2 regions of the Micromonospora sp. M51 genome follow, and region 1 is predicted to be linked to the other one. Evidence: riboswitches for the same ligand, from Rfam matches in the RefSeq annotation. Region 1 holds a riboswitch; the other holds the start of a gene.
The links. Region 1 has a riboswitch for S-adenosylmethionine ahead of thrC (threonine synthase). Riboswitches for the same ligand answer to the same signal wherever they lie in the genome.
Positions count from the first base shown of each region.

Region 1 (3,570 bases):
CCCCGGCTCTGTGCCCGGCGCGCCGGCCTGGCTCTGTGCCCCGCGCGCCGGCCCGGCTCTGTGCCCCGCGCGCCGGATCCCAGCTGGGCGCTGATGTCGTAAACGATTCAGCTCCAAAGCGTGCGCGAATGGTAGGTGTCACCCGCTCCGCAGCCGTGACCGTCAGCGACACGTGCGGGAGGGGCCGAGGCGGGAGCGTCAGGCCGGTCGGTGGTGGGCGAGGACCGCGTCCAGCAGGCCGGGGTAGAGCTTGTCCAGCTCGTCGCGGCGCAGCCGGACCAGCCGGCTCGTGCCGGCGGCGCGGGTTCGGGTCAGGCCCGCCTCGCGCAGCACCTTGAGGTGGTGGCTGCGGGTCGCCTTGGAGACGCCGAAGTCGAAGCTGCCGCAGGGGGACTCGCCGCCCTCGGCGAGCGCCCGGACGATCTGTAGCCGCACGTCGTCGGCGAGCGCGGCCAGCACGCTGGTGACCGGTACGGCGGTCAGGTCGGGTTCGTGCGGCTCCATGTGACCAGTGTAACCGTTGTTCGACAAGAGTCGAACAAGCTCCTACTGTCGGTGTCGTTGGTTCGACGATACTCGAACATTGGAGTTGCCGATGCGATCCCGCGCCACCGCTTACCCACTGGTCGCCGTGCTCGGCTGGGGCGTGATGTTCCCGATCCTGGCCAGCGCGCTCGACCGGGTCGACCCGCTCAATTTGACCACCGCGCGCTACCTGCTGGCCGCCGTCGTCCTGGTCGCCATCCTGCTGCTCCGCGAGGGGGCCGGCGCGCTGCGGCACGGTGGAAGGGCGCTGGAGGTGGTGGTGCTCGGCGTGGTCGGCTTCGCGGGGTTCAACCTCCTCACCAACCTGGCGCTCGAACACGCCGCCCCGCAGCAGGTCTCCCTCTTCGTGGCCACCACCCCGGTGATCACCCAGCTCGTCCGCTGGGCTCGCGACGGCGTACGCCCGAAGCCGCTCCTGCTGGCCCTCTCCCTGGTGGCGCTCGTCGGAGTCGGCCTGGTGATCACGCGCGGCAGCCTGGCCGGGCTCGGCCAGTTCGGCCTCGGCGGGCTGATGATGATCGGCGCGGTGCTGGGCTGGGCCATCAACACCCACGGCGCCAGCCGGTTCGGCGAGTGGACGCCGCTGCGCTTCACCACACTGACCGCGCTCGCCGGCACGGCCGCCATGCTCGTCCTGAGCATCGGCGCCGACGCCGTCGGCTGGCAGCACGCGCCAGGCGCCGCCGACCTCGTGGCGGTCACCCCGCAGCTGGCGTACGCCGTCGTGGTGGGTGCCGTCATCGCGGTCCTGGCCTGGAACACCGGCGTGCAGCGACTCGGTGCCGCCAACGCCGCGCTGTTCATGAACCTGGTTCCGGTGACCACCTTCGCGGTGCAGATCGCCCGTGGCTACCGCCCGGAACCCGTCGAACTGGTCGGGGCCGCCATCACGATCGCCGCCCTGATCGCCGCGAATCTCGCCGCCCGCCCCCGGACCACGCCGCTGCCCCAGTCGGGTGCGGTGACGGACCCGATCGCGGTGACCGACCCGGTGGCCGTGAACGCCCGCTGACCCACTCCCTGGGATTCGCCCTGGAGGCCGCGGCCAGCTTTGCCTAGACTCGGCGGCACAACTGAATACCTCATCCAGAGGGGCTGAGGGATACGGCCCGACGACGCCCCGGCAACCACCCCGCGCGCTCACCGCTGAGCGACCCGCGGGGCAGGTGCCAATTCCGTCCCCGCCGCACGGTGCGATGCGGGGAAAGATGAGAGGACTCTCGACATGACGTCGACGCTCGTCAGCTCCGGCATCGACACCTCTGCCAGCCCGGCCCGCGCCCTGGTCTGCCGCGCCTGTTCGGCCCGCTACCCGCTCGCCGCCCAGCACGCCTGTTACGAGTGTTTCGGCCCGCTGGAGGTCGACTACGACACCTCCGCGCTGGCCACCGTCACCCGCGAACAGATCGAAGCCGGCCCGGACAACATCTGGCGGTACGCCGCACTGCTGCCCGCCGGTCAGGACCCGGCCAGCCGGGTCACCCTCGACCCGGGGCTGACCCCGTTGGTGGCGGCCCCGCACCTCGCCGCCGAGTTGGGCATCACCGCGCCGCTGTGGGTCAAGGACGACAGCGCCAACCCCACCCACTCGTTCAAGGACCGGGTCGTCTCGGTGGCGCTCACCGCCGCCAAGGCGCTCGGCTTCACCCGGTTCGCCTGCGCGTCGACCGGCAACCTGGCCAACTCGGTGGCCGCCCACGCCGCCCGCGCCGGCGTGCCCTCGGTGGTCTTCATCCCCAGCGACCTGGAGCAGGGCAAGGTCATCACCACCGCCGTCTACGGTGGCGAACTGGTCGCCATCGACGGTTCGTACGACGATGTCAACCGGCTCTGCGGCGAGCTGGTGGAGACCGACGAATTCGAGGACACGGCGTTCGTCAACGTGAACGTCCGGCCGTACTACGCAGAGGGTTCCAAGACCCTCGGCTACGAGGTGGCCGAGCAGCTGGGCTGGCGGATCCCGGCGCAGGTGGTCATTCCGATGGCCAGCGGCGAGCTGCTCACCAAGATTGACAAGGCGTTCTCCGAGCTGGTCGAGATCGGCCTGGTCGAGGCGCCGGCCGGCGGCTGGAAGGTCTTCGGTGCGCAGTCCGCAGGCTGCAACCCGATCGCCACCGCCCTGCACGGCGGGACCGACACGATCATCCCGGTCAAGCCGACCGGCATCGCCAAGTCGCTCAACATCGGCGACCCGGCAGCCGGCCTCTACGCCCTGGAAGCGGTCCGCCGCACCGGCGGCTGGATGGAGTACGTCGACGACGACGAGATCCGGGCGGGCATCCGCGACCTGGCCCGCACGACCGGGGTCTTCGCCGAGACCGCGGGTGGGGTGACAGTGGCCGTGCTGCGCAAGCTGGTCGAGTCCGGTCGGCTCGACCCGTCGGCGGAGACCGTCGTGTTCAACACCGGCGAGGGTCTGAAGACCATCGACGCGGTGGCCGGCCAGGTTGGCCCGACCCACCACATCAAGCCCTCGCTGCGTGCCGCCCGCGACGCCGGCCTCCTCGGCTGACCCACGGGCCAGGTCGATCAGCCAGTAACTGGGTTTTCGCTGTGAGTGTGGAAAACCCGCCGCTACGGACTTGACGGCAGGAACCGGACGGCGCAAGATGCTCCGTGCGGGAGGGCATTTCGCCGAAGACTTTTGAAGTTCTTGCGACCCAACGCCGGAGGCGTTGTGCGAGTGTCCCTCCCGACCACGTTCGATCGGGCCAGCGATTAATTCGCTGGCCCGATCGCTTTTGCCTGGTGCACCCTCAGCGCAATGAGCATCACTATCGCGTCGTTCGACGGCGCCGACCGGACCGCGGTCGACGAGGCGTACCGGATCGGGTCAGCGGTCAACCACGCCGACCTGCCGGACTTCCCGCCCTCCTGCCGGCGCCGCTTCGACGCGCTGTTCCACACGCCGATGCCCGGCACCCGGTCACTCTGGGCGCTGGCCCGACTGGACGGCGTGCCGGCCGGCTACCTCCAACTGGACCTGCCGCAGCTCGACAACACCGACAACGCCACCGCCGACCT
Region 1 covers NZ_JAGPXZ010000630.1:80-3,649, forward strand. Annotated here, with positions in the region: gene KBX53_RS25910 (helix-turn-helix transcriptional regulator) at 199-504, opposite strand; gene KBX53_RS25915 (DMT family transporter) at 596-1,558, shown strand; SAM riboswitch class I at 1,626-1,761, shown strand; gene thrC (threonine synthase) at 1,772-3,058, shown strand; partial or broken gene KBX53_RS25925 (GNAT family N-acetyltransferase) at 3,311-3,570, shown strand, end outside.

Region 2 (8,295 bases), on a different contig from region 1:
TGGAGGGCCGGGCGGTGATCGTGCCGTGAGCCCGGCCGTCAGCCGGCCTCGAGCAGGCCACGCACGTAGGCGGCCTGGCCGACGTGTTGCAGGTCGTCCTCGACGACGCTGACCAACCGGACGCCGAGGGTGACCGGCGGATCCCACGCCTCGTCGACCACACGGTCCAGGTCCGCCGGGGCCAGACCGGCCAGGAAGTCCCCGGTACGCGCGGCGACCGCCCCGTAGTAGTCGATGAGCGCCTGCGCGCTCTCCGGCCTAACCGTCGCGACCTGGGCGGGCGAGTGCCCGTAGCCGGTGTTCTCGGGGTCGGCGGCGAGCCCGAACCGTCCCGCCCAGTCGCCGCTGGCCCAGATCTGGTCGGCGTCGAGGACCTCGGCGACATGATGGTCCTGCACCCGGGTGAGGTGCCAGACCAGCCAGCCGATCGAGTTGGCGCCCGGGGCGGGCTGGTGGCGCAGTTGCTCGGGGCTGAGGCCCTCGACCGCCGCGCGGACGAGGTCGGGCAGTCGGTCGTACGCCTCGGTCAGCAGGTCACTCACATTCACGTGCTGCGCCTTCCTGGTCGGTTGCGGATCAGGTACCGCCGGAGACGGGCGGGCAAACCTCGGCCGCTACGGTGATCAAATGGTCGCCGCGCTGGAGTTGTACCTGGACCCGGACGCCACCCGCCGGATCCGGGTGCTCTGGGACGCGCTGGAGGCCGAGGGCGTGCAGAGCATGCGCTCGCTGCTGGAGCAGCGCCACCGTCCACACGTCTCGCTCATGGTGGCGCCCCGGTTCGACCCGGAGCAGGTCGCCGAGGCGTTACAGGGGACGGTGGTGGCCGCCCCGTTGCGGCTCGAATTCCAGCACGCCGGCCAGTTCGTCGGTCGGGTGCTCTGGCTCGGTCCGACGCCCACCCCGGAGTTGCTGGCGCACCACCGGCTGGTGCACGACCGGCTCGCCGCCGCCGGCATCCCCCTCGCCGAGCACTACCAGCCGGGGCGCTGGGTGCCGCACTGCACGCTGTCCATGCGGGTGCCGAACACGCTGATGGCCGCCGCGGTGCGCCGCTGTCTGGAGGTGTTGCCGCTGGCCGCGACGGTGGTCGGCGCGGCGCTCACCGACCATGCCCGGGGCATCGCCCACCCGCTGCCTTGACCGTGACTCGACCGTCGCTGCGTAATGTCCGGTTTGGCGGGCGGCAGTCGGAAACCCGAAAACAAGCGGTGCGGAAGTGGCCGGGCGTGGGAAGGTTCGAGTGGCTGTCGTACCGGTGGTGGGCTGCTCACGGGCGGTCCCACCCGGCCGGTGGCGCGAATTCACCCCGCGCCGCCCACGGCGGCTTCGACGAGGAGAGGCAGGGCCCATGCAGGCTCAGCGCAGGCCACCGCGCACGGAGCGGAGCCAGACCCGGGACGACCGGACCGGCGGCGGAATGACCGGGGCAGCCACCCCCCTGACGATCTGGGCGGCCGCCGTACTGCTCGGCCGGATCGGTGCCGGCGACGACGACGTCGAGGACGAACGGCACATCCTGCGCGGCATCGAGTGAGCCGCGGCCAAGGGCTCAGAGCCAGCCGCGCCGCTTGAAGATCACATAGAGGGTGCCGCAGACCAGCAGCATCAACAGCAGCGCGAAGAGGTAACCGAAGCGCCAGTTCAGCTCCGGCATGTGGACGAAGTTCATGCCGTACACGGTGCCGATGAGCGTGGGAGCGAAGAGGATCGCCGCCCAGGAGGAAACCTTCTTCAGCTCCTCGTTCTGGCTGTAGCTGGCCGCCGTGAGACTGCGCATCTCCTCGTTCTGCTGCTGCGAGACGAGGGTCGCGTTGACGGTGAGGATGTTCTGCAGCAGGTGCCGGAAACCGTCCACCCGCTCCACCACCTGGGTCAGGTGGTCGGTCACGTCGCGCAGGTAGCGGCGCAGCTCCTCGTCGGCGCTGGCGCTGCCCGCGCCGACGGCCAGCGCGTCGAGCACGCTGAGCAGGGGGCGGGCGGCCCGCTGGAACTGGATGACCTCGCGGCTGAGGCCGTAGATGCGGCGGCTGGCGTTCGGATCGCCACCGAACACCTGGGTCTCGATCTCGTCGATGTCGTTCTCCAGCCCGGCCACCACCGGCGCGTACCCGTCGACGACCTGGTCCAGGATCGCGTACAGGACCGCCTCCGGGCCCCGGGCGAGCATCTGCGCCTCGGTCTCCATCCGCCGCCGCACCGCGGCCAGGTCCGGTGCCTCACCGTGGCGGACGGTGACCACGAAACCCGGCCCGATGAACAGGTGCAGCTCGGAGAACTCGACCTCCTCCCGCAGGTCGTCGTAGCGGGCGGCGCGCAGCACCACGAACAGGGTGTGGCCGTAGCGCTCCAGCTTGGGCCGCTGGTGGGCGTTGATCGCGTCCTCGACCGCCAGGTCGTGCAGCCGGAACTCGCGGGCCAGTGAGGTGATCTGCTCGATGTCGGGCCGGTACAACCCGATCCAGGCCATCGCGTCGTCCTGCTCCTGCAGGCAGCGGTACGTCTCGGCGAGGCCGGACGGCGAGGCGAACCGGTGCCCCCGGAGGTAGACCGCGCTGTCCACCAGGCCGTGGGAGGCTGCGGGCGACTCCGGGGGCGGCACCACGCCGACCCTCGTCTCGTACTTGTCGAGTTGACGGCCGAAGCCACCACCCGGGCGGAAGCGACGGCCGCCGACCATGCCCTGTCCCCTCCCCCGGTGCCGTCCGGTCCGGACCGGGAGGCTGCATCCCCGGTGCCCTGGGCCCGAAACCCGCCGGGGTGTCGGCTGGGTTCCGCGCACCGGCGGACGGCAGCGGCCCCATGGGCGGATACTCACGGTGACCGTGAGCGGGATGACGGGGGACGCGCCGGTGACGTTCGACAGACGCGCCGGCCGGTTGCGGGGGTGGCTGCTCGACGCCGGCTCGGACCAGGCCGTGCAGCACCCGGGGCCGCACGGGCGCCCGCCGGAGCACCGGCACCACCCGTGGTGGAAGGTGATGTGCCTGACCGGTGTGGACTACTTCTCCACGTTGGGTTACCAGCCGGGTATCGCGGCGCTGGCCGCCGGGGCGCTCTCGCCGGTGGCGACGCTGGTGCTGGTGCTGGTGACCCTGCTGGGGGCGTTGCCGGTCTACCGGCGGGTGGCGGTGGAGAGCCCGCACGGTGAGGGTTCCATCGCGATGCTGGTCCGCCTGCTGAGCTACTGGCCGGGCAAACTGCTGGTGCTGGTGCTGCTCGGTTTCGCGGCCACCGACTTCATCATCACCATCACCCTCTCGGCCGCTGACGCGACGGCGCACATCGACGAGAACCCGTTCTGGCCGAGTGCGCTCAAGGGGCACGAGGTGCTGGTCACACTGCTGCTCGTGTCGCTGCTGGGCGCGGTGTTCCTCAAGGGATTCACCGAGGCGATCGGGATCGCCGTCGTCCTGGTCGCGGTCTACCTGACGCTGAACGCGGTGGTGGTGGCCGACGCGCTGTGGCGGGTGGTGAGGCATCCGAGCGCGGTGGGCGACTGGACCTCCGCGCTGACCACCGGGCACGGCGACCCGTGGCTGGTGGTCGGGCTGTCGCTGCTGGTCTTTCCGAAGCTGGCGTTGGGTCTGTCCGGCTTCGAGACCGGGGTGGCGGTGATGCCGAGCGTACGGGGTGACCCGCAGGATTCGGAGGCACGACCGCTGGGCCGGATCCGTGGCGCGCGCCGGCTGCTGACCACCGCAGCGGTGATCATGAGCGTTTTTCTGATCACCAGCAGCGTGACGACAACGGTGCTGATCCCGCCGGACGCCTTCCAGCCGGGCGGGCCGGCGAACGGGCGGGCGCTGGCCTATCTGGCGCACGCCCACCTCGGCGAGGTGTTCGGCACCATCTACGACCTGTCGACCATCGGGATCCTCTGGTTCGCCGGGGCGTCGGCGATGGATGGTCTGCTCAACCTCGTGCCGCGCTACCTGCCCCGCTACGGCATGGCGCCGACCTGGGCGCGAGCCGTCCGGCCACTGGTGCTGGTCTTCACCTCGGTGGCGTTCCTGATCACGATCATCTTCGAGGCCAGCGTGGACGCGCAGGGCGGCGCGTACGCCACCGGGGTGCTGGTGTTGATCACCTCGGCCGCGACGGCGGTGACGCTCGCGGCGCTGCGGCAGCGTCAGCGCGGTCGCACCATCGCGTTCGGCGTCATCGCGGTGATCTTCGTCTACACGACGCTGGCGAACGTGGTGGAACGCCCCAGTGGCGTCAAGATCGCCGCTTGTTTCATCGGCGGGATCATCCTGGTGTCGGTGTTGTCGCGGCTGATGCGGGCCTACGAGCTGCGCGTCGATCACGTCGAACTGGATCCGGCCGCGGCCCGGATCATCGACGAACGCGCCGGCCGGCGGATCCGCCTCATCGCGCACGAACCCGACCGGCGCGACGAGGCGGAGTACCGCGCCAAGCTCGCCCAGACCATGGCGGACAACGACTTCCCCGACGACAGCGACGTCATCTTCGTCGAGGTCGAGGTCACCGACCCGTCCGACTTCGAGACCGAGGTGCTGGTCCGCGGCAGCGTCGTCGACGGCCGCTTCCCGGTGCTCAGCCTGGCCAGTTCGTCGGTGCCCACCGCGCTGGCCGCCCTGCTGCTGGAGATCCGCGACCGCAGCCGTCGGCGGCCCCACATCTACTTCGAGTGGTCCGAGGGCGGCCCGGTTCGCAACTTCCTGCGCTACCTGGCGTTCGGGCAGGGCGCGATCGCCTCGGTGACCCGGGAGATCCTGCGCCGCCAGGAACCCGACCCACACCGTCGACCGCACGTGCACGCCGGCTGACCTGGGCGCGGACGGCTCGTCGCGCACGGTGAGCGTGGTCATACCGACTGGACGCGGCACCCGTTGGTGCTGCTAGCCTCGGCGCAGGTCATGAGCGCCAGCGCGAAGCCCCGGCTCGCTGGCCGGCAACCCTCCTCCGCGGTGGGGTGCCCCGGGTGAAGACCAGGCACCGGCACGACGTCGGTGCAAGCGTGGCCTGGCACCCAGGTCAGCACAGACCCGGGAGAACCATGCGCATCCTCAGCACCACCCCACCGACTGACGTCGCGGACCTCCGCACCGGTCGACCCTCGCCCGCACTGACCCGGCGACGGCACGTGGACACGATGCGAATGTGCAGCGCCGCCTGTCGTCGCGGCACCGCGCTCTAGCACCACCCTCCCGAAACCCCTTTCCACCGGTACGCCCATCGGGCGCGCCGTCGGTGGCGCGCACCCACGCCCGCCGAGACACCACCCTTCGGAGACACCAGTGCGATTCCTTCCCGCAGTGACCCGTGCCGCCGCCCTGGGGGCGGCGACGATCCTGGCCGCCACCGCCCTCACCGCCTGCGGCGACGACAGCTCGTCCGACGCCACCACCAACCCGTACGGCCTGGCCCAGCCGGGCGTGCTGCGCGCCGGCACGCTGACCGACGCCCCGCCGAACGTGTACCTCAAGGACGGCAGGTTCACCGGCTTCGACAACGACCTGCTGACCGCCGTGGCCGGCAAGCTCGGCCTCAGTGTGGAGTTCGTCGGCACCGACTTCTCCGCGCTGCTCAGCCAGGTCAACAACCGCAAGTTCGACGTCGGCAGCTCCTCGATCACCATCACCGAGGCCCGCAAGAAGACAGTCGACTTCGGCAACGGCTACGACTTCGGCTACTTCGGCCTGGACGTCCCGGCCGGCTCGCCGATCACCAGCTTCGACCAGCTCACCGGCAAGCGGGTGGTGGTGGTGCAGGGCACGGTCCAGGACGACTACGCCACCGGCAAGCAGCTGAACCCGGTGCGGGTGCCGGACTACAACGGTGCGATCAACCAGCTCAAGGCGGGCACCGCCGACGCGTGGATCGCCCCGGCGGAGATCGGCGAGAAGTCGGCCGCCGACAGCAACGGCAAGATCACCGTGGCGGCCAAGCAGCTCAGCCCGGCACCGACCGCGTACGCCGTGGCCAAGGGCAACGACAAGCTGCGCGAGGCGCTGAACAAGAGCCTCGACGAGGTCATCGCCGATGGCACCTGGACCCGGTTGCAGGCGCAGTACTACCCGGGCCGGCCGATCCCGGCGGACTTCAAGCCGGGCAGCGGCGCGGTCACCGTGGCGCCGTCGGCGTCCGCGTCGGCGGCGTCCTGAACCGATGACGAGCGAGCGGGGCGGTAGGAGAGGCGACACATGGATCCGTTGAGCACCCTGTGGGAAACGTTCTTCGACTGGGACTCGATGCGCGAGGCGCTGCCCGAGATGCTGACCGTCGGGTTGCCCAACACGCTGATCCTGGCGGTCTCCGCCGCTCTGCTCGGCTCGGTGCTGGGCCTGCTGCTGGCCGTCGCGGGGATCTCCCGCAGCCGCTGGTTGCGATGGCCGGCGCGGGTCTACACCGACGTGTTCCGAGGGCTGCCGGCCGCCGCGACGATCCTGCTGATCGGCGTCGGGTTGGCCCCGCTGGGCATGCAGGTCTGGGGACCGGACCCCTACCCGTTGGGCATCCTGGCGCTGTCGCTCATCGCTGCCGCGTACATCGGGGAGATCTTCCGCTCGGGCATCCAGTCGGTGGAGGCCGCCCAGTTGGAGGGCGCCCGGGCGCTCGGCTTCTCCTGGGCCGACGCGATGCGGCTGGTGATCGTCCCGCAGGGCATCCGGCGGGTGCTGCCGGCCTGGGTGAACCAGCTCATCGCGCTGATCAAGGACTCCAGCCTGGTCTACTTCCTCGGTCTGGTGGCCAGCCAGCGGGAGCTGTTCCGGATCGGGCAGGACTACGCGGCCACCACCGGTAACGAGTCGGCGCTGCTGCTGGCGGGGCTGTGCTACCTGGCGTTGACCGTTCCGTTGACGCACGTCGTGAACTGGATCGACCGCCGGCTGCGCAACGGTCGGCCGGCCACCGCGCCGACAGACGAGGACGACGACACCGCGCCGTACGCGATGGAAGGGGACCGGCGATGACCGCCGCCAGCACGACCTCGGTCAGCCTCGACGTACGCGACGTGCACCTCGCCTTCGGACCGAACCGGGTGCTGCGTGGCGTCGACCTGTCGGTGCCGCGTGGCGCGACGGCCTGTGTCATCGGCCCGTCCGGGTCGGGCAAGTCCACACTGCTGCGCACCATCAACCGGCTGATCGAACCGGACCGGGGCGACGTGCTGCTGGACGGGCGCAGCGTGCGGGGCGACGACCCGGACGCGCTGCGGCAGCGGGTGGGCATGGTGTTCCAGCAGTTCAACCTCTTCCCGCACATGAGCGTGCTGCGCAACGTCACGCTGGCGCTGCGCCGACTGCGCAAGCTCGGTGACGACGAGGCGGACGCGCTCGCCCGCGCCCAGTTGGAGCTGGTGGGGCTTGCCGGCAAGGCGAACTCCCGACCGGCGCAACTCTCCGGTGGTCAGCAGCAACGGGTGGCGATCGCCCGTGCGCTGGCGCTGCGGCCCGAGGTGATGCTCTTTGACGAGGCGACCTCTGCGCTCGACCCGGAGCTGGTCAAGGGTGTGCTCGGGGTGATGGCCGACCTGTCCGCCGCCGGAATGACCATGGTGGTGGTGACCCACGAGATGGGCTTCGCCCGGCAGGTCGCCGACACCGTCGCCTTCATGGACCGGGGTGTGGTGCTGGAGGCCGGCCCGCCCGAGGCCGTCTTCGAGCGGGCCGAACATCCGCGGCTGCGCCGGTTCCTCGACCAGGTGCTCTGAGCCGCGCGGGCGCGCGCGGTGGCCGACGGTCACTCGTTGGGTTCGCGCCCCAGCAGCCGGATCTCCTCGTTGTCCAGCGCGGACTGGAGTTCCTGCAGCACCAGGTCGTCGATCTCCCGGTTGTCGCGCAGTCGGGTGACCTCCCGCCTCTTGTGCGCGAGGACGCCGAGGCGCAGTTGCCGTTCCAGCCGGCGCTCATCGGCGATGGTCCCACCGCCCCCGGTGAGGGCCTCCCGGTGCCGCTGGTACGCGGCCTCCAGCCGACGCACAGAATCACCCAGGACACCGATCTCCGCGGCGACCTGCGGGAGGGCGGCCAGGCCCGCCTCGGCGGCCCGCCGCCGGGCGTGCCGGGCCTCGTCGACGCGTCCCGGGTCGCCGCTGAGCCCGGCCCAGCGCACCACCAGCGGCAGGGTGGTGCCCTGCAGGAGCATGATCAACACGATCACCAGCGCGGTGACGAAGATGATCAGGTCGCGTTCGACCACCGGCCGGCCATCCACAGTCATCGTCGGCACGGCCAGGGCGGCGGCGAGCGACACCGCACCCCGGAAACCGGCCCAGCCCCCGACGGTCCCCACCCGCCAGCCGGAGGGACCTCGACCGACGTCGTC
Region 2 covers NZ_JAGPXZ010000174.1:1,007-9,301, forward strand. Annotated here, with positions in the region: gene KBX53_RS12215 (NAD(P)-dependent alcohol dehydrogenase) at 1-29, shown strand, start outside; gene KBX53_RS12220 (DUF664 domain-containing protein) at 39-548, opposite strand; gene KBX53_RS12225 (2'-5' RNA ligase family protein) at 628-1,143, shown strand; gene KBX53_RS12230 (hypothetical protein) at 1,352-1,537, shown strand; gene corA (magnesium/cobalt transporter CorA) at 1,553-2,680, opposite strand; gene KBX53_RS12240 (amino acid transporter) at 2,835-4,793, shown strand; SAM riboswitch class IV at 4,880-4,991, shown strand; gene KBX53_RS12245 (ABC transporter substrate-binding protein) at 5,265-6,131, shown strand; gene KBX53_RS12250 (amino acid ABC transporter permease) at 6,171-6,941, shown strand; gene KBX53_RS12255 (amino acid ABC transporter ATP-binding protein) at 6,938-7,681, shown strand; partial or broken gene KBX53_RS12260 (cation:proton antiporter) at 7,711-8,295, opposite strand, start outside.
Region 2: another riboswitch for S-adenosylmethionine. It lies ahead of KBX53_RS12245 (ABC transporter substrate-binding protein); the one in region 1 lies ahead of thrC (threonine synthase).